2 regions of the Paenibacillus sp. XP01 genome follow, and region 1 is predicted to be linked to the other one. Evidence: predicted binding sites of a transcription regulator. Region 1 holds the regulator's gene; the other holds the start of a gene.
The links. Region 1 encodes CtsR, which represses protease genes until heat stress. Its sites were predicted from a motif close to ATGGTCAATAAAGGTCAAACA; they were not measured.

Region 1 (15,225 bases):
ACGTCGTGAGACAGTTCGGTCCCTATCTGTCGTGGGCGTAGGAAATTTGAGAGGAGCTGTCCTTAGTACGAGAGGACCGGGATGGACGTACCGCTGGTGTACCAGTTGTTCCGCCAGGAGCACCGCTGGGTAGCTATGTACGGACGGGATAAGCGCTGAAAGCATCTAAGCGTGAAGCCCCCCTCAAGATGAGATTTCCCAGTATGTAAGACCCCTTGAAGACGACGAGGTAGATAGGCTGGGGGTGGAAGTGCAGCAATGCATGGAGCTGACCAGTACTAATCGGTCGAGGGCTTATCCAAGAAATGCAGGTTCTAAGATCGCAAATTTCGTTTCGAATCCAGTTTTCAGAGAGCAATCTCTGAGTGAAAAACGGGTACATCACTTGATGTGCGGATCGTTTTTCAATCCAAAGCAAAATCGTTTGGTGGCGATGGCGGAGGGGTTCCACACGTTCCCATCCCGAACACGACCGTTAAGCCCTCTAGCGCCGATGGTACTTGGACCGCAGGGTCCTGGGAGAGTAGGAAGCCGCCAAGCGAAGAACCACTGCCGATGACATCGGCAGTGGTTTTTTTATTTTATAATAATAAGTATACATGAATTGACTTTGTTCCGTACCTCTGACAGACTCATAAGATAAGACATTCTTTTGGATCAATGGCTTATAGTGGCTCAATCCGAAAATTCAGAGAACGAGGTGCAGAAGGATATGGACATTCGCAAATTAACGACAGATGACTACGAAGACAGCATTGCGCTCTCCCAGTATGCCTTTCAGTACGTTTTGACCGAAGAAAAGAAGGAGAAGCGGCGCAGTCAGTTTAATGCTCAGGATACATGGGGTGTATATGAAGGAGGACAACTGGGAGCAAAACTCCACATTGTTCCTTTTGAGACCTATATTCATGAAAAGGCGTTTGCCATGGGCGGGATTGCGGGAGTTGCCACCTGGCCCGAATATCGACGCAAAGGATGGGTCGCCAGCTTATTGCGCCATGCGCTAAAAGAAATGAATCGCAACAAGCAAAGCATTTCGTTTTTACATCCATTTTCATTTGGCTTTTACCGCAAATACGGATGGGAAGCGTACATCGAATACAAGAAGTATCGAGTCCCGGTAACGCATCTGCCTGCAAAGAAGGAGACCCCTGGTACGATTCGTCGGGGTGAGCCTGAGCTCGAACTGCTCGATACGATATACCAGGCTTACGCAAGCCGGTTTAACGGAACGCTCGTTCGGGATCGAAATTGGTGGGAGTACTCCGTATTGACGGAAGGTACCAGCCAGAAGGCCGTGTATTACGATGCAGCCAAACAACCGCAGGGCTACGTTTTATACGAGGTGAAGGATCGCAAGTTTACCATCGATGAGATGGTCTGCCTGAACGAAGAAGCGAAACAGGGGCTCTGGACATTCATTGCCAACCACGATTCCATGATCGAAGAGGTGACGCTTCAGGCGCCTGCGAGCGATGATCTTGCTTTTCGACTGGATAATCCGCGAATCCAGCAGGAGATCGTTCCATACTTTATGGCGCGAATCGTGAGCGTGGAGCAGTTTGTATCGCAGTACCCTTTTGCAGACCTGGATTCCCCGATTCGTCTTATGCTTCAAGTCCAGGACGAACATGCTCCGTGGAATGAGGGCGTATGGGAATTGAATATTGCGTTAAACGGCACGGCCTCCATCTGGAAGTCTTCTGCAGAAACGAACGCGAACGGCCAAGACGTCAAGGTCAGCATTCAGACGCTAACAACGATGCTTTTGGGCTATAAAAGACCTTCGGAGCTGTTGGCTATGGGTCGTATTGAAGGCAATACGGAGAGTGTGGCCGCACTGGAACGGGCCATTCCGAATAGGGAGACGTATCTGCTGGACTTTTTTTGAGATGTCCTGCCGGAAACGGTGGGGAGCGAGGAATTCCCGATTGGGGCATGGTACGCTTAACGAGAGATACGGAGAAAATGGAAGACAAAAGGACTTCTTTCCACGATGGAGAGAGGTTTTTTTGTATATGCGGAATATTTCGTGTAAAATCGTAAAAAATGAAGGAAGACCCCTCTTGGCAAAACCACAGAATATGTTATAATGTAAACAAAGTCAAAGAAAGTCAAAGTCAACTGAAAGTCGAAATCAGCCTTGATCTTGTGGTGATAAGGCGAATTTCCATCAGAACTTCAAGCGTCCTCACCCACCGGTTGCCGGCTTGGAATGCAGATTCGTTGTTTCCTTGAATGGTTAAAATGGGGGAGAGGTTGTACTCTGTGGGGGCGTGTGGGTCCTAATTGACTTAACGTTTCAAACAGTGGAGGATGAGTCGATGCGTAATATCTCTGATGTTATCGAACAATATCTGAAGAGTATTTTGCATGAAAGTCCCGAGGGGATGATTGAGATTCAGCGCAACGACCTTGCTGATCAATTCTCATGCGTGCCTTCGCAGATCAACTATGTCATCAGCACGCGTTTTACGCTCGAAAAAGGTTACCTGGTCGAAAGCAAACGTGGTGGCGGCGGTTATGTCCGGATACAGCGGATCGAATTGCCCGCACATTCGGACCTACATCACCATTTGCACCATAGCATAGGCGAGGAGATCGGGCAGACGGCGGCTGAGGGGCTGATTTATCAACTTGAGGAAGCGCGTTTCCTGAGCAAGCGGGAGGCAGCTTTAATGCGTGCCGCGATGTCGAGGGAAATTATAATGGTCAAACTTCCTTACCGGGATCAAATTCGTGCCAGAATGTTGAAAGCAATGATCATCTCGTTGCTCGGTAAATAAAACGTTTGGGGGGTACATCATTATGCTGTGCCAAGAATGCAACAAACGTCCGGCGACACTTCATTTCACGAAAATCGTAAATGGAGAAAAGACGGAATTTCATATTTGCGAGTCATGTGCTCGCGAAAAAGGGGAGATTATCCCCGGAACAGCAGGCGGATTCTCGATTCACAACCTGTTGTCGGGGTTGCTTGATTTCGATCCTGCCGGCAAAAACGGCTCCGCAGGCGCATCCTCTCCACAATCGCTGAGATGCGAAGAGTGCGGAATGACCTATTCACAGTTTAGCAAAATCGGCCGATTCGGCTGCAGCTCATGTTATAAATATTTCGACAGTCGGCTGGATCCGTTATTCAAGCGGGTGCATGGCAGCACCTCTCATGTGGGTAAGGTCCCTGCGAGAGCGGGGGGACGCATCAAGCTGAAACGGCAAATCGCCGATCTGAAGAAGGACCTTCAGGAAAGCATTGCCGGAGAGGAATTCGAAGCCGCCGCGGGGATCCGCGATCAGATCCGGGAGCTTGAAAAACGGCTGGCTCAGGAGTAAAGTTTGGTCAAGAGTCATGAGTAGGAGGGATATGCAAATGCCTAGTCTGCGCTTCACGGAACAGGCACTAAGCGACTGGATGCGAAGCGATGCAGCCGATTCCGAAATCGTCATCAGCAGCCGCGTTCGAATCGCCCGCAACCTGCAGCACTATCCGTTTCCGATGCTGGCCACCAACCAGCAATCCGAAGAAGTGCTGAACAAACTGAGCGAAGTGCTTCAACATGATGATATTCGGGCTTTTGCCAACTTCCACACGTTGGAATTGGCAGATGTCCCTGACCTTGATAAAAGGGTGCTCGTCGAGAAACATCTGATCAGTCCCAGCTTGGCGAGCGAGTCCAGAAATGGCGCCGTCATTCTGAGCGAGGATGAATCCATCAGCATCATGATTAACGAAGAGGACCATCTGCGCATCCAATGTCTTTATCCGGGATTTCAGGTGAAGGAAGCGTGGGAGAGGGCATCTTCGATCGATGATGCTTTTGAAGCCCATGTGGATTATGCCTTCGATGATCGAAGAGGTTATCTGACCAGCTGTCCGACGAATGTAGGCACAGGGGTCAGAGCATCGGTCATGATGCATCTGCCTGCACTGGTCATGACACAGCAGATTGGCCGTATTTTGACGGCCGTTTCCCAAGTGGGGCTTACCGTACGAGGCATCTATGGGGAAGGCAGTGAGGCGATGGGAAACCTGTTCCAGATTTCCAACCAGATTACGCTTGGACAGACGGAGCAGGAAGTCATCGACAATCTGCACGGCGTGGTGCTCCAAATTATCGAGCATGAACGTACAGCGAGAAAACGTTTGATGACGGACTCCAGGCTGCGAATCACGGATAGGGTGATGCGTTCTTACGGTATTTTGTCCTATGCGGCTGTCATGGATTCCAAAGAAGCGGCACAGCGCCTTTCCGACGTCAGGTTGGGTGTGGACCTTGGTCTCCTTGATGGATTGTCCATCCCCGTCATGAATGAGCTTAACGTCATGACGCAACCCGGCTTTTTGCAGAAAACGTTCGGGGAAGACATGCGAGCGGATGAACGGGACATCTACCGTGCGCAGCTGATTCGTGATACGATCAGTACAACCAAAAATTCCTAACAGCTTCACCAGAGAATCGATTTGGGTTTCACGTCCGCGTTAAAGCGGCTTTTATATAATGATATTATTCGCGGCATATGGCCGCAAAAAAGCATCACAACAAAGATTACTACAGCGGAGCCTTTGATTAGAATGGTCCCGCTTATATCCAAAACCATGGAGGTGCAGGAGATATGATGTTTGGAAGATTTACGGAACGGGCCCAGAAGGTGCTCGCACTCGCGCAGGAAGAAGCTGTCCGTCTCGGTCACAATAACATCGGTACAGAGCATATTTTGCTCGGCCTCATTCGAGAAGGCGAAGGCATTGCGGCCAAAGCGCTGATCGGCCTGGGACTCGGATTGGAAAAAATTCAAGATGAAGTAGAGACGCTGATTGGCCGCGGCCAGGAGCAGCCTACGAACATTGCATATACGCCTCGTGCGAAAAAAGTGATCGAATTGTCCATGGATGAGGCACGCAAGCTGGGCCACACTTATGTGGGCACAGAACATATTTTGCTTGGTCTGATCCGCGAGGGTGAAGGCGTTGCGGCACGTGTGCTCAACAATTTGGGTATCAGCCTCAACAAGGCTCGTCAGCAAGTATTGCAATTGCTTGGCAGCAGCGAAGCGGTATCCAGCCATAATGGAGCACCTGCGAACGTTAGCACGCCAACGCTGGACAGCTTGGCCCGCGATTTGACGGCATACGCGAAAGAAAACAACCTTGATCCGGTTATTGGCCGCAGCAAGGAAATCGAACGCGTAATTCAGGTGTTGAGCCGCCGCACCAAAAACAACCCGGTATTGATCGGGGAGCCGGGCGTAGGTAAAACGGCGATTGCCGAAGGCCTTGCCCAAAAAATCATCAATAACGAAATTCCGGAAACGCTGCGAGACAAACGCGTAATGACTCTGGATATGGGTTCGGTCGTTGCAGGTACGAAATACCGGGGCGAATTCGAAGATCGTTTGAAAAAAATCATGGACGAAATTCGTCAGGCAGGCAACATCGTGCTGTTCATTGACGAGCTGCACACCCTGATTGGTGCAGGTGGAGCCGAAGGCGCCATCGATGCTTCCAACATCCTGAAACCGGCGCTGGCACGCGGTGAGCTGCAATGCATCGGGGCAACAACGCTGGATGAGTACCGCAAATACATCGAGAAAGACGCTGCGTTGGAGCGCCGTTTCCAACCGATTACGGTGGATCAGCCTTCTCCGGAAGAAGCCATTCAAATTTTGCACGGCTTGCGTGATCGTTACGAAGCGCATCACCGCGTGAAAATTACGGATGAGGCCATTGTACAGGCCGTGAAACTGTCCGATCGGTATATTACGGATCGTTTCCTGCCGGACAAAGCGATTGACCTGATTGACGAAGCGGGTTCCAAAGTAAGGCTGAACTCGTATACCATTCCGCCGAATCTGAAACAGCTGGAAGGCCGTCTTGAAGATATCCGCAAGGAGAAAGACGCAGCCGTCCAAAGCCAGGAATTCGAAAAGGCGGCAGCGCTGCGCGATACTGAACAAAAAATTCGCGAAGAACTGGATCTGACCAAAAACCAATGGAAAGAAAAACAGGGGCGCACCGATTCCGAAGTAACACCGGAAGACATCGCTCAAGTCGTAGCGAACTGGACCGGCATTCCGGTGAACAAGCTGAAAGAAGAAGAAACTCAGCGTTTGCTGAATCTGGAGCAAATTTTGCATGAACGCGTCATCGGTCAGGATGAAGCCGTTAAATCCGTGAGCCGTGCCGTACGCCGCGCACGTGCCGGTCTGAAAGATCCGAAGCGTCCAATGGGCTCCTTCATCTTCCTCGGTCCAACCGGGGTCGGTAAAACCGAGCTGGCTCGTGCCTTGGCAGAAGCGATGTTCGGTGACGAAAATGCGGTAATCCGCATCGACATGTCCGAATATGGCGAGAAACACTCCACGGCTCGTCTGGTCGGAGCGCCCCCAGGATACGTTGGTTATGAAGAAGGCGGTCAGCTGACCGAGAAAGTGCGCCGCAAACCATATTCCGTCGTATTGCTGGACGAAGTTGAGAAGGCACACCCTGAAGTGTTCAACATCTTGCTGCAGGTGCTGGAGGATGGACGCCTGACCGATTCCAAGGGCCGGGTTGTCGACTTCCGCAATACCCTCATCATTCTGACATCCAATGTCGGAGCTGAAGCGATCAAACGCAATTCCACGCTCGGCTTCACCGCGGTTATGGATGCGGGCGCCGATTACAGCAACATGAAGGGCAAAGTGATGGATGAGCTGAAGAAAAGCTTCCGTCCGGAGTTCTTGAACCGGATCGACGAAATCATCGTATTCCATTCTCTCGAAGAGAAACATATCGCCGAGATCGTTTCTCTTATGAGCGAAGAACTGCGCAAACGTCTGCGTGATTACGATGTGGACTTCGAATTGACGGATTCGGCCAAAGCGTTCCTGGCTAAAGCAGGCTTTGATCCCGCTTACGGTGCACGTCCATTGCGCCGGGCCATTCAGAAGCACATCGAGGATCGTCTGTCCGAAGAATTGCTCACAGGCAGCGTAAAGAAAGGCGATTCGTTGTTGATTGATGAAAAAGACGGCGAGCTGTCGGTTACGAAAAAGGAAATTGCTCCTGCCAACGAGGAAATCGAAACCAAATAAGCGGATCTTCATGGACGGGTTCCGTCCTAGATCCGACCATAAAGTTAATCCTTTCGGCTTCGGCCGATCGGACGTTAAGTACAAAGAGGCCTGCCGATTTTTGGCGGGCCTCTTTTTGCTATGCAACAACATGTGTAAAGTTTGCGATAATCCTTTACGAAAAATCTCAAACAATGGTAAACTTTTAGTATGCCTGCCTGTCAGGATGTTCGGGTCAAAATTCGTCGAAAAATGCAAAACGTTGAAATAAAATAAAACTTTTCAGGAGGCTGAAGTGGCTAAAACAAAAACCAAGTTTCAGTGTACAGAATGCGGCTACGAAGCCCCGAAGTGGTACGGCAAATGCCCAGGCTGCCAATCCTGGAACTCCATGGTGGAGGAAACGGAAACAATTGTCAAAACGCAGGGAAGAAATTCACCTCTGTTTGACAGTAAAGATAAACCCCTTCCCATCATAAACATAGATAGTGGCCAGGAACCTCGCGTGCATACGGGCATCGGTGAGTTGAACCGCGTGCTGGGCGGCGGCATCGTTCCAGGCTCCCTTGTATTGGTAGGGGGAGACCCCGGAATCGGGAAATCCACGCTGATGCTTCAGACATCCCATGCGTTAACCCATTCAGGTTTGAGGGTGTTATACGTTTCGGGGGAGGAGTCGGTGAAACAAACCAAATTGCGGGCAGATCGCCTCAATGCGTTATCGCCCGAATTGTACGTTTTATGCGAGACGAATATGGAACGTGTTGAAGAGGCGGTGGAGCAGATCCAACCGCATTTTCTTGTCATCGATTCGATCCAGACCGTGTACTTGCCCGAGGTGACCAGCGCCCCCGGCAGCGTTGCCCAAGTCAGGGAGTGTACCTCGCGATTCATGCGAATTGCGAAAGGCAAGGGCATTGCAACCGTACTTGTGGGGCATGTTACGAAGGAAGGAGCCATTGCGGGTCCCCGCTTGCTGGAGCATATGGTGGATTGCGTTCTTTATTTCGAGGGAGAGCGTCACCACACGTATCGCTTGTTGCGAGCGGTCAAAAACCGTTTCGGCTCAACGAACGAGATCGGCATTTTCGAAATGGGCGAGGATGGGCTGCGCGAAGTGGGCAACCCTTCCGAATTGTTTTTGTCGGAGCGTCCGCTCGGCGTGGCAGGATCTACCGTCGTCGCCAGCATGGAAGGCACGCGGCCGATGCTTGTGGAACTGCAGGCGCTGATATCGGCAACCCACTTTCCATCCCCGCGCCGGATGGCGACAGGCATCGATCATCATCGTTTAAACCTGATCATTGCCGTGCTGGAGAAAAGGATGGGCATGTTTTTGCAAACGCAAGACGCCTATCTGAACGTGGCGGGCGGAGTCCGTCTGGATGAGCCGGCTGTTGACCTGGCCGTCGCGGTCAGTATAGCATCCAGCTTGCGGGATGTGCCGACCAAGCCGGATGACGTCATTTTTGGCGAAATCGGCCTGACGGGGGAGGTCAGAGCGGTATCGCGTGCAGAACAGCGCGTAAAGGAAGCGGAAAAGCTTGGATTTAAACGGGTCATTTTACCCGAAAAAAGTTTGAAGGGATGGAAGCATCCCCGCGGAATACAGTTGATCGGTGTGAATACTGTGGCAGATGCACTAGCGGTTGCTTTAGATTAGGGGGCATAAGAGATGAAGGATTCGAGCCAACTGGATAAAATGAATGATTTATTAAGGCTGATCGCGCCAGGCACACCGTTCCGGGAAGGGTTGGAGAACGTGCTGCGCGCCAAAACGGGAGCATTGCTGGTCGTCGGCTACAGTCCCGAGGTTATGGAAGTGGTGGATGGAGGATTCTCCATTAATTGCGACTTCTCCCCGAACTATTTGTATGAGCTTGCCAAAATGGACGGCGCCATCATTCTTAGCGAAGATTTGAAGCGCATTTTATATGCCAATACTCAGCTGATCCCGGATTCATCGATCTCGTCCTCAGAGACGGGCATTCGTCACCGAACAGCGGAACGTGTGGCAAAGCAAACGGGAAAACTCGTCGTTTCCATCTCCCAACGGAGAAATATCATTACTCTTTATCAAGGAACGCTGCGATACTCGCTCAAGGAGATCGGAGTCATTTTGACGAAAGCGAATCAGGCCATCCAGACGCTGGAGAAATACAAGGCGGTTCTCACGCAAGCTCTGACGAATCTTAGCGCATCGGAATTCGAAGAGCTGGTGACGATTCCGGAGGTGGTCAATGTCATCCAACGGACCGAGATGGTCATGCGCATCAAAATGGAAATCAAACGTTACATCCACGAGCTTGGCAACGAAGGACGGCTGATTTCGATGCAAATGGAGGAACTGGTCGGCACAACGGAGGAAGAAGCCTGGTTGCTCTATAAGGATTATGCGCGCGACGATAGCGATGAAAAAATCCGCGATATCATTTTGGGATTGAAACGGTTGTCTGACGACGAATTGCTGGACGCGCATCATATCGTGCGTTTGTTAGGTTATCCTTCCTCCGCTGCGACATCCGAAGAATCGGTTGCGCCTCGCGGATTCAGGGTATTGAATAAGATACCTCGTCTTCCCAACGTGATCATTCACAATTTGGTGGAACGGTTCGAACAGCTTCCGCACGTGATCATGGCAACGATCGAAGAATTGGATGAGGTGGACGGCATCGGTGAAGTCCGTGCCCGAACGATCAAGGAAGGCCTGAAACGTCTGCAGGAGCAGATGTTCATTGACAGACAGATGTAACCCTTAACTCCACGGTGCCGTAAACAGGTAAGAATGGAATATTTGAACGTGAATAGGGTTCTGCGAGAATGGTTCCAAGACGATGAGGTGAACAACGATGATAACAAGATTCATTCCGAATCTCTTTACCCTGGGCAATCTGTTTCTTGGAATGATGGCGATTCTGCTGGCAATCAACGAAAGTTACAGCTTGGCTGCCATTATGGTCATCATCGCCATGCTGCTGGATGGTTTGGATGGCAGGGTGGCCCGGGCTCTAGATGCTCAAAGCGACTTCGGGAAAGAATTGGATTCCCTTTCGGACATGGTTTCGTTTGGAGCAGCGCCAGCGCTGATCATGTTCATGGTATCGTTTCAGGACACCCTGCCCATGCTGGCATGGATCGCCACGGCAAGCTTCCCCATCTGCGGCGCGATCCGTCTGGCTCGCTTTAACGTACGTCCCGGAATCCCGGGGTATTTTACGGGTCTTCCGATTCCGGCAGCCGGAGGCGTGCTTGCAACGCTGACGTTGTTCAATAAAGACATCAGTCCGGTCAGCATGATGATTGCCACGCTCTTGTTGTCTTATCTTATGGTCAGCTCCCTCAAGTATCCCAATTTCAAAAAAGTGGGCTTTCCGCGAAAGGCGATATGGATCGCACCCTGGGTTGTATTGCTGGCCGTGGGGATGGCGGTGATGTTCCCGGAGCAGTTATCCAAACTGATTTTTATCCCCTTGGTGTTATACGCACTCTACGGAATGAAACATAGCATGCGAACCACCGCGTCCCGAAACCGGGCCAAAAAGCGCAAGGACGAAAAATCCTCCCGGTGATTCCAATTGACGTTGTGCCGTTCATTATTATTGCATAGCCGATCCAAGAAACATGAGAAAAGCACGCATTTTCCGAAAGGAAAGAGGCGTGCTTTTTTGAATTTATTTTCCATGCCACCTAGGTGCCAGGAAATGATTTATGCAAGTGATATTAACTTAACGATTTGCAAGCCGTGTGATCTGTATTTTACTTAAGACAAATTAAACATGCCAAGCGTCGAGCATTTCTGGGACTCGCTTTCGACGACGTCTTCCATGCTAATGTTCAGCAGATTGCAGAGTGCCGACATATAAAACAGGTTGCGGCCCAGTTCGGAGCTGATAACCTCCTTGCAGTTTTCGCACAATTCACCTTCCACATGGGTCTCGAGCAAGGGCGTATTTTGCGCAATATTGCGCTCGGGAGCATACTTCTGCTTGGTGGCGTGCAGTTCAATGCAGCCACACTCGGTAATGGCCTTGGACACGGCACGGTTCACGGAAGCACCGGCTTGTCCCGTTTTGGACAGTACATCAATCAGACTGCGATGACGAAGCAACAGCTCGGAAACCTGATCCTGAAATGCCTGTAAACTTGGCGTACTCATTTTGCCCACTCACCTCGGTTATGAATTGAATTCATTATATGCCAATAATTTACCTCCTTCAACCAAGGATTGCTTCACTTCCAAAAAGTTCTTGTTTAACGGATTAGCAATCCACGAATTGGATCATACTGGATATGAGAAAACATTTGAAGGAGGTGCAGGGGACTTATGTGGAAAAGAGGCATTTTAACTTTTACGGGATTGTGCGGTGCATGGTTTGGTTACACGGCATATCAACTGGCTGGAAAATCGGTCCCTTGGATGGCGGAATGGATTCAATCGGCAGGATTGTTGGGCGCAGGCATAGCGACCATTCTCGGTGCGGTGCTGTTCATCGCATTATGCAGCATTGGAGGAACAATGCTTGCCGCGAAATTGAATCATGGCATTGATGCACTGGCCAAAATTCCGATGAACGAACTGGCTGCTGGTGCAGCCGGCATCCTCACAGGACTTGTCGTTGCGCTGCTGCTCTCCCCGTGCCTGGCATGGTTGGGAACATCCGGGGAAGTGCTTCAGCTGGCTTTGACGATGATCAGTGCGTATTCGGGATACATGCTGGCCATGGCAAAGAAAGAGGATCTGGCAGCCTTCTGGATGTCCGGACGCTGGGGACACGGCGATGGTGCAGAAGAAGAGAGACGGCTCGAGGAGCACAAAATTTTGGATACGAGTGTCATCATCGATGGCCGCATCGCGGATATCTGCAAAACCGGATTTATTGAGGGAACCATCGTCATTCCGGAATTCGTGCTGGAGGAGCTGCAGCATATTGCCGATTCCTCGGATCTGCTCAAGCGTAACCGCGGCCGGCGTGGTCTGGACATTCTGAACAAAATCCAGAAAGAGCTCGACGTTAAAGTTTTGATCTACGAAGGAGATTTCGAAGAGATTTCCGAGGTCGACAGCAAGCTGGTCAAGCTGGCCAAAGTACTGCAGGGCAAAGTGGTAACCAACGATTTCAACCTCAACAAAGTGTGCGAGCTTCAAGGGGTTTCGGTGCTGAACATCAACGACCTTGCCAATGCAGTGAAGCCGGTGGTGCTGCCTGGCGAAGAGATCATGGTACAGATCATCAAGGACGGCAAGGAAAACGGTCAGGGCGTCGCTTATCTGGATGACGGCACCATGATCGTAGTTGAAGGCGGGCGCGATTACATCGGCCTGATGATGGAGGTGCTCGTCACCAGCGTACTGCAGACTTCTGCGGGACGAATGATTTTTGCGAAACCGAAACTGTTGGAAAAAGCCCAATAAAGCGGTATGATGGGTAGTGTGTCGTTTGGCGATAGCCCGAACGCGTCCCGAGGCGCGGGAATATCGATCAGCGATAAACTGACAGACAAGGCAGGGATCGCGGCATGAGGAAAGAATGGGGCGTTGTCGTTGTGGCAGCAGGACGGGGAACCCGAATGGGTACCGATGAGAGCAAGCAGTTTCTGCTGCTGCAGGACAAGCCCGTTTTCATACATACGCTTGAAGTGTTTGCCGCTTTGGACGACATTGGCGAAATCGTGCTGGTGACTGGAGCGGCGGACGTTGAACGCTGCCTGAAATGGGTAAAGGAATATCGTCTGGAATCGCGCGTACGCGTCATCCCCGGAGGGAAGGAGCGGCAACATTCGGTGCATGAAGGCTTAAAAGCTCTGGGCACCGAGTGGGTCCTCGTTCACGACGGGGTTCGTCCTTTTGTGAGCGGGGAACAGATTCGGGCTTGCATGCAGGCCGCGATAGACATTGGAGCTGCCGTGCTGGCTGTACCGGTGAAGGATACGATCAAACAAGTCAATGCTGAGGGCATCGTCATTGCAACGCCCGAACGCAGCAGTCTGTGGAGCATTCAGACCCCGCAGGCTTTTCGTCTTTCTTCCCTGCTCCATGCGCACGAGTCGGCGGAACGGGACGGATTTCTGGGAACGGACGATGCCATGCTGGCGGAGCGCCACGGCATGTCCGTCAAAGTTGTGGAAGGCAGTTATACCAATATCAAATTGACTACACCGGAAGATTTGCATTATGCCGCATTTGTGCTGGGGGGAGAGAAGAAACAATGATACGCGTAGGACAAGGGTTTGACGTACACCAACTGGTAGAGGGGCGCCCGTGCATTATTGGCGGAGTCACGATCCCGCATGACAAAGGTTTGCTGGGGCATTCCGATGCCGACGTGCTGCTGCATGCCATCAGCGATGCCATTCTCGGGGCGCTTGCTCTGGGAGACATCGGCAAGCATTTCCCGGATACGGATCCCGAATTCAAGGATGCCGATAGTCTGAAGCTGCTTGAGCATGTATGGAAGCTCGCCAAAGAGCGTGGATACCGTTTGGGTAACATTGATTCGACCATCATTGCCCAGAAGCCGAAAATGGCTCCGTATATCCCTCAAATGGCGGAGATCATTGCCAAGGCGCTTGAAGCGGACGTGGAGCAAGTCAACGTCAAAGCGACGACGACCGAGCAGCTTGGATTCCCGGGCCGAGGAGAAGGCATAGCTGCCCAATCCGTGGTTTGCCTGGTTCGGGGACCCGTGGTATCATCAACGAATTAGAGACGGAGGGGATAGTATGAGCACGGAAGTTCGTGTGCGCTATGCGCCGAGTCCGACGGGGCACCTGCATATCGGGAATGCCCGGACCGCGCTGTTTAACTACTTGTATGCCAAACACAATAACGGAAAATTCATCATCCGTATCGAGGATACGGACGTGAAACGCAACATTGCGGGCGGGGAAGAAAGCCAGCTGAAATATTTGAAATGGCTGGGCATGGATTGGGACGAGAGCATTGATGTGGGCGGCGAATACGGACCGTACCGCCAAACCGAGCGCCTTGACATCTACCGGAAATATACGCAGGAATTATTGGATAAAGGGCTGGCATACCGCTGCTACTGCACGGAAGAAGAACTGGAGCAGGAGCGTGAGGAGCAGACCGCGCGTGGCGAAACGCCGCGTTATTCAGGCAAGCACCGGAACCTGACTCCGGAGCAAATTGAGGCGTTCGAGGCCGAGGGCCGCGTGGCTAGCATCCGTTTCCGCGTACCTGAAGAGCGGGTATACACGTTCGATGACATGGTGAAGGGCACTATTTCGTTTAACAGCAAAGAGAGCGGAGACTTCGTCATCGTAAAAAAAGACGGCATTCCCACGTACAACTATGCCGTTGCCATTGACGATCATCTGATGAAAATCACCCACGTGCTGCGGGGAGAGGATCATATTTCGAACACGCCGCGTCAGCTGATGATTTACGAAGCGCTCGGCTGGGAGCCGCCGATATTCGGCCACATGACGCTGATCGTAGGCGAGAACCACAAAAAGCTGAGCAAACGCGACGAATCCGTCATTCAGTTCATCTCGCAGTATGAAGAGCTCGGTTATTTGCCCGAAGCGTTGTTCAATTTCATTTCCTTGCTTGGCTGGTCTCCGGAAGGGGAAGAAGAAATTTTCTCGCAAGAGCAGCTGATTTCCATTTTTGATACGAAGCGCCTGTCGAAGAGCCCGGCAGTTTTCGATACGAACAAGCTGGCCTACCTGAACAACCATTACATCAAAAATGCCGATCCGGAACGAATTGCCGAAATGGCCATTCCGCATTTGCAAAAAGCGGGCCGCCTTCCGGCCGAATTGTCGTCCGAGCAGCGGGAATGGGCGCACGCGCTTGTACGTTTGTACCAAGAGCAAATGACGGCTGCTTCCGACATCGTGGCCTTGTCTGAGGTGTTTTTCCGCTCGAGCCTGGAACTGGACGAGGAAGCAAGTGCTGTTCTGGCAGAGGAGCAAGTGCCGACCGTGCTGAAGGCTTTTGCCGATAAGGTACAGGACAGCGATGAATTCACGCCAAGCAAAATGGCTGCTTTGATCAAGGAAGTGCAGAAGGAAACCGGGTTTAAGGGCAAACAGCTCTTTATGCCGATTCGTGTAGCGTTGACCGGTCAAACCCATGGTCGCGATTTGAACCAAACGATCGTGCTGCTGGGCAAGGATACGGTCATCGAGCGTCTGCACGCACAGGTT
Region 2 (15,225 bases), 930 kb from region 1:
TCTGGAAAAGCCTCCGGCAGCTGATGTTTGCGAATGACCGACAAAATGTCGATGCCCGGATCGTCTTTATGGCCAAGAACTTCGATAATCTCGCCCTCTGCCGCAGCACGGCCTTCCGGGTAGCTTACAATTTTGGCGACAACCTTCTGCCCATCAACCGCTCCGCCGAAATTGGTGCGTGGAATGAAAATGTCGCGATTGATTCTTTTATCATCCGGAATAACAAATCCATATACTTCTTGGCTTTGGAACACGCCAACCACCTGCGTAATCGCACGTGTGACGATCCGGATAATCTCGCCCTCCAAACGTCCCCCAGCCGGTCCCTGAGACGTTACTTTGACCAATACGATATCTCCGTTCATTGCACTTTTCATATCGTTGGCATGAATGTATACATCCGGGTGATCCTTATCTTCCGGAATCAGGAACGCAAACCCTTTGGCATGGGCCTGCAGACGTCCCCGCACCAAATTCATGCGTTCGGGCACGCCATATCGGTTACTGCGCGTAAGCAAAATTTGCCCGGAATCCTCCAGCTTGTTCAGCATAACCAGAAAATCCTTGAAATCAGCCGCGTCCTCGATCTGAAAGTGCTGTTCCAGCTCCTGATAAGTCATCGGTTTATAAGCGGTTTCCCGCATGAAGTCGAGCAGTTGTTGTTCAGTAATCATTAATTTTCACCTCGGGAAACATAAGAGTGTAATCTGTTTTGCTTTATTGTATGTATCGGAATCCTCGCGGATTTTATGCAATTCGAGCAGTTGTCCTCACTTATCACATACCCTAGTATACACGAATTTAATCCGGCCCATCCGTGCTCCGCAAAATTAACCCCGTCCTGCCGTTGTGCATTCAAAGCGGTTACATCCTGCATAGCTGACTGCAAACGTTCCGTATCATGGTCACCAAAATATTCATAAACGATGGTACATCAACGAAAAACCATGATCAACATAAATTCGGTCGATACATGTTAAGCGGGGAATACGATAAGAGCGTGCGGAGGGAATTAAAAGGAGCGCTCACCCAACACAGGGGATCGGATCTTTTGAAAAGTTCAGCATTAATAACACTAAACCACTGTATAGACGCAGGTTCAAGAAAAAAATTCCACTAACGATGGTTACAAAAAAACCTCCGTTCCTGTCGAAACGAAGGTTTTGTCATTCAATCGTCCATTGCCTAACTTACAGCAAGTCTACTTCTTATTTCAAAATAAACGTTACCGCAACAGCAAGAATCATGAATCCTGCACCAAATACAATCGTTGCACGTTGCAAGAAAAGATCGAGTCCGCGCGCTTTCGTTTTACCGAAAAGATGTTCCGCACCACCGGAGATGGCACCCGCCAGACCTGCGCTTTTCCCGTGCTGCAGCAATACAACAGTGATCAGACCGATCGAAAACACAACGAGCAGCAATTTCAAAGCTATATCCATTCTTTCCACCTCCTACTCCTGTGGGCATAACATCTCAACATAAAAACAGTTAGTTTAATTGTAGCATAGCTAATCGCGCGACACAAGTGGATAAGCCCAAGCGATCCTGCTGCTGAGCGCTGTTCGGTGAACAAAAACAGGCAAGCCGGTGACCCGGCTTGCCCTGGAGTTGTCGCAAGACAACTTATTTTTTGAGGTTGTAGAAACCTTTGAGACCATTGTATTGGGCCAATTCGCCCAGTTGGTCTTCGATGCGGAGCAATTGGTTGTACTTCGCGATACGGTCTGTACGGGAAGGTGCACCTGTTTTGATTTGTCCAGCGTTAGTAGCAACCGCGATGTCAGCGATTGTGCTATCTTCGGACTCACCGGAACGGTGGGAGATAACCGCTGTGTATCCTGCACGTTTAGCCATTTCGATCGCATCGAACGTTTCAGTCAATGTACCGATTTGGTTCACTTTGATCAGGATGGAGTTACCGATTCCTTTTTCGATACCTTGAGCCAGACGCTCAGTGTTCGTTACGAACAAGTCGTCACCAACGAGTTGTACTTTGTCACCCAATTTCTCAGTGAGCAATTTCCAACCTTCCCAGTCGTCTTCGGACATACCGTCTTCGATCGTGATGATTGGGTATTTATCAACCCAAGAAGCCAGAAGGTCAACATACTCAGCGGAAGTGTAGGATTTGCCTTCGCCAGCCAATGTGTATTTACCATCTTTGTAGAACTCTGTGGAAGCTACGTCCATACCCAGGAATACGTCAACGCCTGGTTTGTAACCTGCTTTTTCAATAGCTTCGATGATTGTAGTGATTGCTTCTTCGTTGGACTTCAGGTTCGGTGCGAAGCCGCCTTCGTCACCTACAGCTGTGTTCAGGCCTTTGGAGCTCAGAACGGATTTGAGGTTGTGGAAGATTTCTGCGCCTACGCGAAGAGCTTCTTTGAAGCTTGGTGCTCCAACAGGAAGAACCATGAACTCTTGAACGTCGATGTTGTTGTCAGCATGCTCACCACCGTTGATGATGTTCATCATTGGTACTGGAAGTGCTTTAGCGTTGAATCCGCCCAGGTATACGTACAATGGCAGGTCCAGAGCATCGGCAGCCGCGCGAGCTACAGCCATGGATACAGCCAGGATTGCGTTAGCACCCAATTTTCCTTTGTTTGGCGTACCATCCAAAGTGATCATCAATTTGTCGATACCCAGTTGATCCAGAGCGTCCATGCCGATTACTTCTGGAGCAATGATTTCGTTTACGTTCTTAACAGCTTGCAGAACGCCTTTACCCATGTAACGGGATTTGTCGCCATCGCGAAGCTCAACAGCTTCGTGGGCACCAGTGGAAGCACCGGATGGAACGATTGCGCGTCCGATTGCGCCGGACTCCAGATATACTTCAACCTCAACAGTAGGGTTACCGCGGGAATCGAGGACCTCGCGAGCGTACACGTCAGAAATGATAGTCATGAGTGATAATCTCCTTTGTAGTTGGAATTTTTATTTGGGACCCACTTACGTTTGCACTGATTCACTACGTCCGCAGAATCGCCTTCCGATCGCTAATTATCCCCTGATTTCTTTGAACTTATTTTCATAAGTTGAAATCATGTGATAAAGGCGACCGCTTCGCTTCTCCAGGCTATTTCTGCTTCCTCCGTTCATTGTGCAAACTTCACACGTCTCATAGAAAAATTATTTGCGGGCAGCAATAACGGATGTTCCCGTCATTTCTTCCGGTTTTGGCAGCTGCATCAGGTCGAGAATCGTTGGCGCGATATCCGCCAAAATTCCGCCTTCGCGCAGCGTTACGTTTTCGTCCGTTACGATGAACGGAACCGGATTGGTTGTATGTGCAGTGAACGGACGTCCCTGCTCGTCAAATACCATATCCGCGTTACCATGGTCAGCCGTGATCAGCACAACGCCGCCTTTGGCAAGAACAGCTTCAACGACGCGGCCCATGCATTCATCTGTCGCTTCAACCGCCTTGATGGTAGGCTCCAGCAAACCGGAGTGTCCGACCATGTCAGGGTTGGCAAAGTTCAGGATGATCGCATCGTGTTTATCCGATTCAATCTCACGCACCGCTGCGTCAGCCACTTCATAAGCGCTCATCTCCGGCTTCAGGTCGTATGTTGCGACCTTCGGCGAGTTGATCAGCACGCGAGTTTCGCCTGGAAGCTCCACATCGCGGCCGCCGCTGAAGAAGAACGTTACGTGAGGATATTTTTCGGTTTCTGCAATGCGCAGCTGTTTTTTTCCTTGCTGTACGAGAACTTCGCCCAGCGTGTTGTCCAAGTTTTTCGGCTCGTAAGCCACAAAACCATCCACTGTCTCGCTGAACAATGTCAAGCACACAAAGTGCAGGCCTTCAGGGAATTTCGGTCCACGATCGAAACCGCGGAAATCCTTGTTGGTGAATACCTGCGACAACTGGATCGCGCGGTCAGGACGGAAGTTGAGGAATACGACGGAGTCGCCGCTTTCCACGAGACCTACCGGTTGACCGTCCGCTTTGACGATGACCGTTGGTTCAACGAATTCGTCGAACACGGATTTTTCGTACGATTCTTCGACCGCTTTGAGCGGGTCAGTATACTGCGGACCTTCGCCATAAACGATGGCACGATAGGATTTCTCCACGCGCTCCCAGCGTTTGTCGCGGTCCATCGCATAATAACGGCCTTGGACCGTTGCGATTTGTCCGATACCAACCTCTTCGATTTTGGCGATCAGTTTTTTCATGAAGTCTTTACCGCTATCCGGCATAACGTCGCGACCATCCATGAAAGCATGAATGTACACGTCATTCATTCCTTCTTTTTTGGCCAGGTCCAGCATAGCAAACAGGTGATCGATGTGGCTATGTACGCCGCCATCGGACAACAGGCCATACAGGTGCAGTTTTTTGCCGTTTTGCTTTGCTTCGCGCACCGCTTTGACAAGCGTTTCGTTTTCGAAAAACTCGCCTTCGCGAATGGACTTCGAAATCCGGGTCAAGTCTTGATATACGATGCGGCCTGCACCGATATTCAAATGGCCTACCTCGGAGTTACCCATTTGCCCTTCAGGCAAACCAACAGCTTCGCCGCAAGCGGTAAGCGTGGTGTGAGGGTATTTGCTCATGTATTTGTCGTAGTTCGGTTTGTTGGCTTGTGCCACGGCATTACCTTCCACCGTGTTACGAAGTCCGAAACCGTCCATGATGATCAATGCTACCGGTTTTGGTGCTGTCATCTTACTTCGCCCCCTCAACAAGCGCGATAAACGAAGCTGGCTGCAGGCTGGCACCGCCAACGAGCGCACCATCGATGTCGCTTTGTCCGAGGTATTCTGTTACGTTCTCAGGTTTAACGCTGCCGCCGTATTGAATGCGGACTGCATCAGCAACCTTCTCGTTGTACAGATCCTTCACGAGGCTGCGGATGTAAGCAATAACTTCATTCGCATCTTGGGAAGTGGAGGATTTGCCTGTACCGATCGCCCAGATTGGCTCATAAGCGATAACCACTTGAGCTGCTTGCTCAGCGGAAAGACCTGCAAAAGCAGCTTCGGTTTGCACTTTGCAAACGTCTTTCGTTTGATCCGCTTCGCGCTCTTCAAGCGTCTCACCAAGGCAGAAGATTGGAGTCAATCCGTGACGGAATGCGGCATGCATCTTTTTGTTGACCGTCTCATCGGTTTCCGCGAAATATTGACGACGCTCCGAGTGGCCGATGATCACATAGTCCACGCCGAGGTCTTTCAGCATAACGCCGCTGATTTCGCCTGTGAATGCGCCGTTGTCTTCGAAGTGAAGGTTTTGGGCACCGATTTTAATGTTTGTTCCTTTAACGGCTTCGACGAGGGCTGGCAGATTGGTAAAAGGCGCACAAATGACCGTTTCAACGCCATCAACCTCTGCTTTGCCTTTGACTTCCTGAATGAAGTCAGTAGACTCGGAAACCGTTTTGAACATTTTCCAGTTACCTGCGATAATTGGTGTTCTCATCTGTTTCAACTCCTTCATGCTATAGCTTAAAGCTTACTTGTCGTTCAATGCAACTACGCCTGGAAGCTGTTTGCCTTCCATGAATTCGAGGGAGGCACCGCCACCTGTGGAGATGTGGTCCATTTTGTCAGCCAGCTTGAATTTCTCAGCCGCTGCAGCAGAGTCTCCGCCACCGATTACAGTGTAAGCGTCTGTTGTTGCGCATGCTTCCGCTACCGCACGAGTACCGTGGGAGAATGGCTCGATTTCAAATACGCCCATTGGTCCGTTCCAAACAACGAGTTTGGAGTTTTTGATTACGTCAGCGTAAATCTCGCGCGTTTTAGGACCGATGTCGATTCCTTCCCAATCCGCAGGGATGTCGCCTACTTCAACGATCTTAGTGTTAGCATTTGCGCTGAAGTCATCGGAGATCACGATATCCACCGGCAGGTAGAAGTTTTTGCCCAGTTTTTTTGCTTTTTCGATGAAGCCCAGAGCAACGTCCAGTTTGGACTCGTCGAGCAGGGATTGACCCACTTCGAAGCCTTGTGCCTTCATGAATGTGTAGGACAGGCCGCCACCGATGATTACGTTGTCTGCGATGTTAAGCAGGTTGTCGATGACATCGATTTTGTCTTTTACTTTGGAACCGCCGATAATCGCCGTGAAAGGACGGTCAGGGTTGGACAATGCTTTACCCAAAACCTCCAGTTCTTTCTCCATCAGCAAGCCGGATACGGCTGGCAGCAGGTGAGCGATGCCTTCTGTGGAAGCGTGTGCTCTGTGCGCCGCGCCAAATGCATCGTTGACGAATACGTCAGCCAGCTCGGCAAACGCTTTTGCCAATTCCGGATCGTTTTTCTCTTCGCCAGCGTGGAAACGCACGTTTTCAAGCAGCAGAACGTCACCGTTTTTCAGTTCGGCAACTTGCGCTTTTACAGCTTCACCGATCGAATCGTCAGCTTTGACTACCGGTTTGCCCAGCAGTTCGGACAAGCGCTCGGCAGCCGGAGTCAGACGCATGGACTCGACAACTTCGCCTTTTGGACGTCCCAGGTGGCTCGCCAAAATAACCTTTGCGCCTTTTTCGATCAAGTAGTTGATCGTAGGCAGGGTTTCGCGAATACGTTTGTCATCTGTAATTTTACCATCTTCGAGCGGCACATTGAAATCTACACGTACAAATACCTTTTTACCGTTCAATTCGATATCGCGTACACTTTTTTTGTTCATTGGTCGTTCCTCCGCACCCATGTATTTTGTGCATGATCATGGGGCCAGAATAGCCCTGTTCATGCCGGTGTTTTTGAGAAATTTGCAAAAGGTTGATAGATAAAGAGCGGAAACAACAATAGCTCTGTTTCCGCTCTATGATGATGCAGATATTACTTGATCATTTTTGCAAAGTGCTCCAATGTGCGAACCAATTGAGCTGTGTAGGACATTTCGTTGTCGTACCAAGCTACAGTTTTAACCAGTTGTTGGTCGCCCACAGTCAGAACTTTAGTTTGAGTTGCATCGAACAGGGAACCGAAAGTGATGCCCACGATGTCGGAAGATACGATTTCGTCTTCTGTGTATCCGAAAGTTTGCGGATCGGAAGCTTCTTTCATTGCTGCGTTAACTTCTTCAGCCGTTACTTTTTTCTCCAGAACCGTTACCAGCTCAGTCAGGGAACCTGTTGGTGTTGGTACGCGTTGAGCTGCACCATCCAATTTGCCTTGCAGTTCAGGGATAACCAGACCGATTGCTTTAGCAGCACCAGTTGTGTTAGGAATGATGTTTTCAGCCGCTGCGCGAGCACGACGGAAGTCACCTTTAGGGTGCGGAGCATCCAGCGTGTTTTGGTCGCCAGTGTAAGCGTGGATTGTAGTCATCAAACCTTGAACGATTCCGAATTTGTCTTGCAGTGTTTTTGCCATAGGAGCCAGGCAGTTTGTTGTGCAAGATGCGCCGGAGATTACAGTTTCAGTACCGTCGAGGATGTCATGGTTTACGTTGTAAACGATGGTTTTCATGTCGCCAGTAGCTGGTGCGGAGATAACCACTTTTTTAGCGCCGCCTTTAAGGTGTTTCTCAGCAGCTTCTTTTGTTGTGAAGAAACCAGTACATTCCAGAACGATGTCTACGCCCAGGTCGCCCCAAGGCAGTTCTTCTGGGTTACGGTTAGCGATAACTTTAACTTCTTTGCCGTTCACTTTGAAGAAACCGTCGTGTACTTCAACTTCGCCGTCGAAACGACCTTGAGTTGTATCATATTTAAGCAAATGCGCGAGCATTTTAGCGTCAGTCAAGTCGTTGATTGCTACAACTTCGATGCCTTCTACATTTTGAATGCGGCGGAATGCCAAACGACCGATACGTCCAAAACCGTTAATACCTACTTTAATCATGAGTAAGTTCCTCCCAAGTTTTGATTAGTTTTGTATGAAGCTTTATATATTCAAGACAGACGGTGAGGTCCGTCAAGACAACTGAATTACGATACGAATAGGAAAAGCAATCAGTCCAACTCGGCGACGATGACTTTCGCCGCGGCCTCGTCGATGATCAGAATATCTTCCTGGCCGAACCGGAGCACCGAATGAATGGCAGCTGCCTTGCTGGCGCCGCCCGCAATGCCGATGACCACGTCCGTCCTTTCGATATCCTGCAGCCGCATGCCCAGAGTGAGCATGGTATGTACCACTTCACCCTGATCGTTGAAGTAATAACCGTAAGATTCGGATACTGCCCCTTGCTCCTTGAGCTCTTCTAAGATCTCCGGTGCAAGCTTGCGCCTCCGCGCCATCTCCACGGCATCGCCGATTCCGTGAATGACTATCCGCGATTTGCGGATCAGCTGCAGAATCTCTTGCACGCTCGGGTCCTGAATCAGCGATTCATAAGCGTGATCACTTAGCAAATCCGGTACATGCAGGAGTTTGTATTGTGCTCCCGCCCGCTTTGCCATCGTGGATGCAATCGTATTGGCCTGAATTTCAAGGCTTTCTCCCAGCCCGCCCCGCGCAGGCACGAACCAGACGCCTTTGAGTGAGGTCGGCAGCGTCAATTGCTCCGCAACTTCGGCCGTCGTTGAGCCGCCCGTGACAGCTACAACATCATTATCGTTCATAACACTGCTCAGCGCTTTCGCTCCGGCCTTGCCCAATTCCCGCTTGGCCAGCGGTGAGGCATCCGAATCGCCGGGAACGACGACTACCTTTTGCAGACCGTAGGCTTGCATGATGCGTTCTTCCAGTTCGGACAATCCGAACAGCTCTTTGGCTACCGGCTCCAATTGCTGCAGCAACTCAAGCCCCGCCTCGCTGATCTTCATCCCCGCGCTGTCGATTTCAATTAGTCCCTGAGCCTTCAACAGATCGGTCTCAGCTCTCAGAACCCGCTCGGTCATCTGCATGGAATTGGCTAACGTTCTTCGTCCGATCACATCCGATAACATGATCTGGTGGAGAATCGTATACCTCTTCTTCAAGACATCCATGAGATCAGGCAGAAGCTGCTTTTGCACTTCTAAAATCTTTCGCATGCTTTCCACTCCCGCAAGCTTCTCGTTCCAAGCTCATATCATGGCCCTAAAATGTCCCGGGTTAACTTTTTAAGTCCCACGTATATTCTACCTAAAACTGACGCGACATGCAAGTGTTTCAAAGGCCCATTTCATCCCGTTTCAGGGCATTTTCACGCTCAATTTTTCACAATCCTGCCACGGCAACTTGTAGTCCGCATTCGGCATACTATATATAGAAGATCGGCTGCTTTCCCATCTATATATCGCCCCTGCAAACCAGGAGACCGCACATCAACAAACCTCTTATAGCATGTACCGAAAGCAGTTCTTTATCCGCATATTTTCAGCATGATCATTTTCGGCACATTCCAAACGATTTCTTTCGAATCATCTGCTTGCAATTGATTGGGTCATGAGCTATAATCATTATTGCTGTCACATATTTGATTGATTGTGCGCCCGTGGTCCAATGGATATGACGTAGGCCTCCGAAGCCTGAGATCCAAGTTCGATTCTTGGCGGGCGCGCCATTTTTACTTTGCTTTCATAAGTTGTTTAACCAGTGAAACCGGAGAGGTTTCTTTTTTTTCAAAGTTAGTTTGACTTTCTTTGACTTTTTGATTGAAATTGTTTATGATGTGGTTAATACGGTAACAGTTTAAATATAACCACCAAATTTAACATCACATTTCCGAGGAGGTTTTTCACGTGAGTTACATTCCTATGGTCGTTGAACAAAGCAATCGCGGCGAACGCGCTTATGACATTTATTCCAGATTGCTGAAGGATCGCATTATCTTCCTTGGTAGCGACGTCAATGACGTTGTCGCAAACTCTATCATTGCACAGATGCTGTTCCTGACTGCGGAAGATCCGGAGAAAGACATTCACTTATACATCAACAGCCCTGGCGGATCCATTACAGCCGGTATGGCGATCTATGACACGATGCAGTTTATTAAACCAGATGTATCGACCATCTGTGTGGGTATGGCGGCATCCATGGGCGCGTTCCTGCTCAACGCTGGCGCCAAAGGCAAACGTTTCGCGCTGCCGAACAGCGAAATCATGATCCACCAACCGCTGGGCGGAGCACAAGGCCAAGCCTCCGACATCGAGATTCGCGCACGCCGCATCCTGAAAATGCGCGATACCTTGAACCGCATCATTGCCGAGCGCACAGGCCAACCGCTGGAGCGCATCGAGAAAGACACCGACCGCGACTACTTCATGACTGCTGCTGAAGCTGCAGAATACGGTATCGTAGATAAAGTTATCGAAAACGTAGGTGCACAAGGCGTATAAGCCGCAGTGCCACATCTATAGTCGTTAAAGATCGACTTGTCGCATTTTGCTGACAGACGATCCAACTAAAGGGCGTCCCGCACGTGAAAAACGTGACGGAGACGCCCTTTTCGCATAGTTGATGCGTTTTTGTACAAAGGTGATATCTTACGAACCTCACACACGTTATTCGCCGATATTTCGCCCTTACAGAACTTTAATGAACCTGAGGCACGTTATTCACCCAGTAAATCACCTTTAAAGTACAATTTCACCCCAATAGCGATCCTGATGTTCATTAGAATTTTAACCAGCTGTTTTTGGGACCGATAAGGTGTATGAAGTTCCTCAAAAAAAGAGCACTGGCCACCAAACATTTCTGTTCGGCAACCAATGCCCTTCTCCTTATCTCACATTCGATTCAACTCACTCACACATGACCGAATCGCATCATACGATCTGCCTACTTATTTATCCGCACTTACATTGCTGAATGGCTCGCTGCCCTTCGGCAGGATTTCTTTGTACGTAAACGGGAATTCCGGGAATCCTTGCGCATACGCCGTGTACTCATACAGTTGGAAGAAGACCACGATGCCCGTAGGCGTTACATAGAAATCCTGATCCTTGTTCAATCCTTTGTAGCCATCGAGGTAACCACCCAGCGCTTTCAGTTGTTCCCCTACCTTTTTGCCGATCGTCTGACGCATGGAAGCATTGTTTTGCAGCACGTCATCGAGGCTCAATGCCTTGCCCGTGTCTAACGCAAACGTATGACCGGTGCGAGTCGTCATGCCATGTGCGCCCGCATAATCTTCATAACGTTCGGTAATCAGCCCAAGCACGCCGTTTTCATTATAAGTAACCACATACGAGCTTTGGAAGCCGTATGGGCGGTTGGCTTCAGGCGCCCCGATTTCTTTAACCTGATTTTTGAAGCTTGCCACAAACGCGTCGGATTCGTCCTTCAGCACTTTATTGATCGCCTTTTCGGCGTTCGCATTGGCCAGCCCGCTCACCTGAGGGTACTTAATATCCACCGTGGCGTTTTTCAACGTTACTTTCGTTGTTGCCGATTTAACAACGATGTTGTTTTGCTTCACTTTGCTCAGGGTCAGTGTTTTGGTTTTGACATCCCAATCACCCTGTACGCCCAGATAATCTCTCATGGCAGAGAACGGAATGTACAAACGACCTTGAATCAGCTTCGCTTCCACCGGCGTATAGTAGTCATTGACATAAACGATGTTCTCGCCATCCGATTTAACGATTCTCATTGTATTATTAGCTGCCGAGAGGGCATACTCTTTCTTCTTTGCATCATATTTAAGCGTGCCGCCCGCTACATCCTTCACGGCTGTAAGGGATACCCACGTCGAACCGTTTTGCAGAAGCCCTTTTTGCGAGAGTGTTTTTCCGCCGGATTTCAACGTTACTTCAGCAGGAGCTGTTACCTTCGAGGTCACCGATGCCGCCTGAACGGAATGGTCCAGCCATACCGAGCCGCCTCCCAACATTACACCTGCCGCCAACAACGCACTTGTCCATTTTTTCAAAGATGTCATATATAAAAACTCCTCTCCCATGATCCCATCGAGTTATATTGCGTATGTAATGATGAACCGTATATCTCATACGCTCACCTCTTCATTATAATTAACCCTATTCAGGAAAGGTTTACATCCCCAGTTACAATATTGTTCGATCCGGACGCCGTTCATGAATATTTTGTCACGAACAAACGCACAAAAACGATACCAATGGACCGGATTACTTTCCACAACGTCCAGCAGCTTCTCACAACTATCCCTTCTAGGATAACCCTCACTGTTATTTTTCGAAGGATAACGGTCCGACCACCTCCGAACAACATAAATGGACCATAACTTCCGGAATTCTGCTTCCGAAGCGATGGTCCATAAAATGGCCTACCTAGTGTGAAATTCCTATTTCATTTCATACGTAATGCTCAGTGTCGTATTCACTTTTACCAGACCTGTTTCAACAGCCGTGCCTGCTTCAGCATCCGCGCTTGATTTGGAAAAGGAGCTTTCCGTCGCATACAATACTGGAGCTACCGCATCGCCTTGCGTTACGGACAATACCGAGCCCAGTTGGCGTTTGACTGCTTTTGCGATCGCCGCAGCTTTTACGTCGGCATTGGCCACAGCTTTTTCAATGACTTGAGCTTCGTATTTCTCCGGGCTCTCTACCGTGAAACGGATGTTGTCGATGCTGTTCGCGCCTGCTTGGGAAGCGTCATCCAGCAGCTCACCCACCTTGTCCAGTTCGCGATACGTTACGGAGAGCGTGTGGTATGCCGTATATCCTTTAACTTTTTGCCCGTCTTTCTCCGAATACGTGTAGTTTGGTTGTACATAGAATTGATCGGTTTTAATGTCGTCCGCACTGATTTTCCACGTGTTTTTCAACAGGTTGATCACTTTGTTGATTTTGGCAGCCGTCGCTTTCTGCGCCGATGCAGCCGTCTCTGCCGTGCTGCTCACGCCGATCGACAAATACGCCACGTCAGGCTTCACCTGAATTTCGCCTTTACCCACAACGTTAATGGTGTTTTGCTGTATTCCTTGTACCTCGGCTGCGTAAGCATAACTTCCAGGCGCTACCCAAGCCGTTCCTCCTACCATCAACGTCCCTGCCACCATTACCGCAGCCAGCGGTTTCAACCACGTTTTACCCATCACAATAGCCTCCTCGAAGTATACTATTTCATTTCAGAATCGGTTTGATACTTCTACAGACGAAGCGACTGCCAAAATGTTGCAGGACAATCCCCTTAAACGCAAAAAAAAGCCCCTTTCGGGGCTTCTTCCTACGTTCAGGCTATCTTATTGGTTCTCAAGCTCTTCCTTGCTTACCAGGCTAACTAAAGCGTTTACAGCCTGTTCGGCGTCCGCGCCTTCGGCACTAATTTGGATTTCCGTACCAGTGCTGATCGCAAGGCTCATGATCCCCATAATGCTTTTCGCGTTAACTTTCTTGTCTTCTTTCTCAACAAACACTTCAGAAGAATACTTATTCGCTTCTTGAACGAACAATGCAGCAGGTCTGGCATGGAGACCCGTTTTCAAACGGACTACTACCGGGTGCTTTGTCATATAAACTTACCCCCCTATAGGAAATCTGGACATTAAATACACAATTATATTTATAGCAATTATACCATTAACCCGTGAAGGAAACTACAAAAAAAACATTGGACAATCCCAAAAGATTCCGCAGCTTCCCTCCACGCGTTAACCATGGCGTTCACTTCGTACTTTCTCAGCCAGTTCATCGATCTTGCGCAGCCGGTGATTCACTCCGGATTTGCTTACCGTTCCTTTGAGCAGCTCGCCCACTTCCTTCAGGTTGATGTCGGGATGCGCAAGCCTAACTTCAGCCACCTCCCGAAGTTTCTCGGGCAGCGCTTCAAGGCCGATGTACTTCTGCAGCAGCTTGATGTTATCGATTTGCCTTACCGCGGCGCCGATCGTTTTGTTCAGGTTGGCCGTTTCGCAATTGACGATCCGGTTTACGGAGTTGCGCATATCGCGCATGATGCGTACGTCCTCGAACTTGAACAACGCCTGATGCGCCCCGATGATGCTGAGCAGTTCAATGATTTTCTCGCCTTCCTTGATGTATAGGATGAATCCTTTTTTCCTTTCTATACACCGGGCGTTCAGATGAAACTCATTCGCCAAATCCACCAAGGCCTGGCAGTGCTCTTCGTACATGGATGCAATCTCCAAGTGATAGGAGGAGCCTTCCGGATTGTTGACCGATCCCCCGGCCAAGAATGCCCCGCGAAGGTATGCGCGTTTACAGCAATTTTTTTTCAGCAATTCCCGATTAATGCCTGGCGTGAACAGGAAACCTTCCGACACGATGTACAGTTCCTTCAAAATCTCCTGAACCATGGACGGAATCCGAACAATATACACATTGTTCTTTTTCAGCCTCATTTTTTTGCGAACGAGCAGTTCCGTATGCACCGGAAAGTGCTTTTTGAGCAAAGAGTATGCACGGCGCGCAATGGCGGCATTCTCCGTCGAAATATCCAATATGACTTTTCTATTCGATAGCTGCACCGCACCAAGCATACGGATAAGGGCTGAAAGTTCCGCCTTTTCGCAGCACGGCTCGCTTTCGATCAGCGTTAATTCTTTTTTGGTCTGTGCTGCAAACGACATGAGACTTCACCTCTTCCGTAACATCCAATTTTGAACCAGCTGGAAAATATGATGGCTGAGTTTCTCAGCATCGTGGCGCAGATAAGTCCGGAACAGAACCAGCGTATCCGCAACTACCTGATAGCCTGCGCTTTTCAGGACATTCATATCCAGAACGACCGGTTTTGATCCCTTTTCTGCATATCTATTCTGAACTTGCAGTGGAATATCACCATTATTTACGATGACATAGTCAAAAAGCTGGTGCCCGACATGATCATATACGGCTTTAAGGTGATCGCTCACCGTATAATCGTCGGTTTCCCCAGGCTGCGTCATCACATTGCATATAAACAATTTTACCGCATTGGCCTCAACGACCGCTTCGGCCAGTTTCGGGACAAGCAGATTAGGCAAAATGCTCGTATACAAACTCCCTGGTCCGATCAGAATGGCGTCGGCTTGACGGATGGCCTCGACGGCCTCTGGCAACGGCTCCACGTGATCCGGTTCAAGGAAAACACGTTTGATCCGTCCCCCGGCCTCGGGGATTTTCGATTCGCCCGTAATGATCGTACCATCTTCCATCTCGGCATGCAGCACAACGGCCTGCCCGGCAGCAGGAAGAACCTGCCCGCGAACGGCAAACACGCGGCTAAGTTCCCGCACTGCGGTTACGAAGTCGCCCGAAATATCCGTCATGGCAGCCAAAATCAGGTTGCCCAGGCTGTGGCCTGCAAGCCCCGAGCCTGTATTGAAACGATAGCTGAGCATATCCGAAAGCAATGGCTCCACATCGGCCAGCGCAGTGAGCACATTGCGAATGTCGCCCGGAG

Region 2: the regulator CtsR is predicted to act here: its motif matches at 9,527-9,547, upstream of clpP (ATP-dependent Clp endopeptidase proteolytic subunit ClpP).

The regions. Positions count from the first base shown of each region.
Region 1 covers NZ_CP139481.1:6,148,464-6,163,688, reverse strand. The annotation lists rRNA gene SNR34_RS27960 (23S ribosomal RNA) at 1-302, shown strand, start outside; rRNA gene rrf (5S ribosomal RNA) at 424-540, shown strand; gene SNR34_RS27950 (GNAT family N-acetyltransferase) at 713-1,891, shown strand; gene SNR34_RS27945 (CtsR family transcriptional regulator) at 2,325-2,786, shown strand; gene mcsA (protein-arginine kinase activator protein McsA) at 2,809-3,333, shown strand; gene mcsB (protein-arginine kinase McsB) at 3,371-4,441, shown strand; gene clpC (ATP-dependent protease ATP-binding subunit ClpC) at 4,615-7,074, shown strand; gene radA (DNA repair protein RadA) at 7,349-8,716, shown strand; gene disA (DNA integrity scanning diadenylate cyclase DisA) at 8,729-9,805, shown strand; gene pssA (CDP-diacylglycerol--serine O-phosphatidyltransferase) at 9,903-10,622, shown strand; gene SNR34_RS27910 (nucleoside triphosphate pyrophosphohydrolase family protein) at 10,814-11,209, opposite strand; gene SNR34_RS27905 (PIN/TRAM domain-containing protein) at 11,378-12,466, shown strand; gene ispD (2-C-methyl-D-erythritol 4-phosphate cytidylyltransferase) at 12,571-13,263, shown strand; gene ispF (2-C-methyl-D-erythritol 2,4-cyclodiphosphate synthase) at 13,260-13,757, shown strand; gene gltX (glutamate--tRNA ligase) at 13,774-15,225, shown strand, end outside.
Region 2 covers NZ_CP139481.1:182,932-198,156, reverse strand. The annotation lists gene rnr (ribonuclease R) at 1-674, opposite strand, end outside; gene secG (preprotein translocase subunit SecG) at 1,209-1,442, opposite strand; gene eno (phosphopyruvate hydratase) at 1,627-2,913, opposite strand; gene gpmI (2,3-bisphosphoglycerate-independent phosphoglycerate mutase) at 3,139-4,683, opposite strand; gene tpiA (triose-phosphate isomerase) at 4,685-5,437, opposite strand; gene SNR34_RS00925 (phosphoglycerate kinase) at 5,471-6,652, opposite strand; gene gap (type I glyceraldehyde-3-phosphate dehydrogenase) at 6,805-7,812, opposite strand; gene SNR34_RS00915 (sugar-binding transcriptional regulator) at 7,923-8,948, opposite strand; tRNA gene SNR34_RS00910 (tRNA-Arg) at 9,386-9,460, shown strand; gene clpP (ATP-dependent Clp endopeptidase proteolytic subunit ClpP) at 9,639-10,235, shown strand; gene SNR34_RS00900 (PdaC/SigV domain-containing protein) at 10,682-11,779, opposite strand; gene SNR34_RS00895 (SIMPL domain-containing protein) at 12,161-12,916, opposite strand; gene SNR34_RS00890 (HPr family phosphocarrier protein) at 13,064-13,333, opposite strand; gene whiA (DNA-binding protein WhiA) at 13,472-14,410, opposite strand; gene SNR34_RS00880 (gluconeogenesis factor YvcK family protein) at 14,417-15,225, opposite strand, start outside.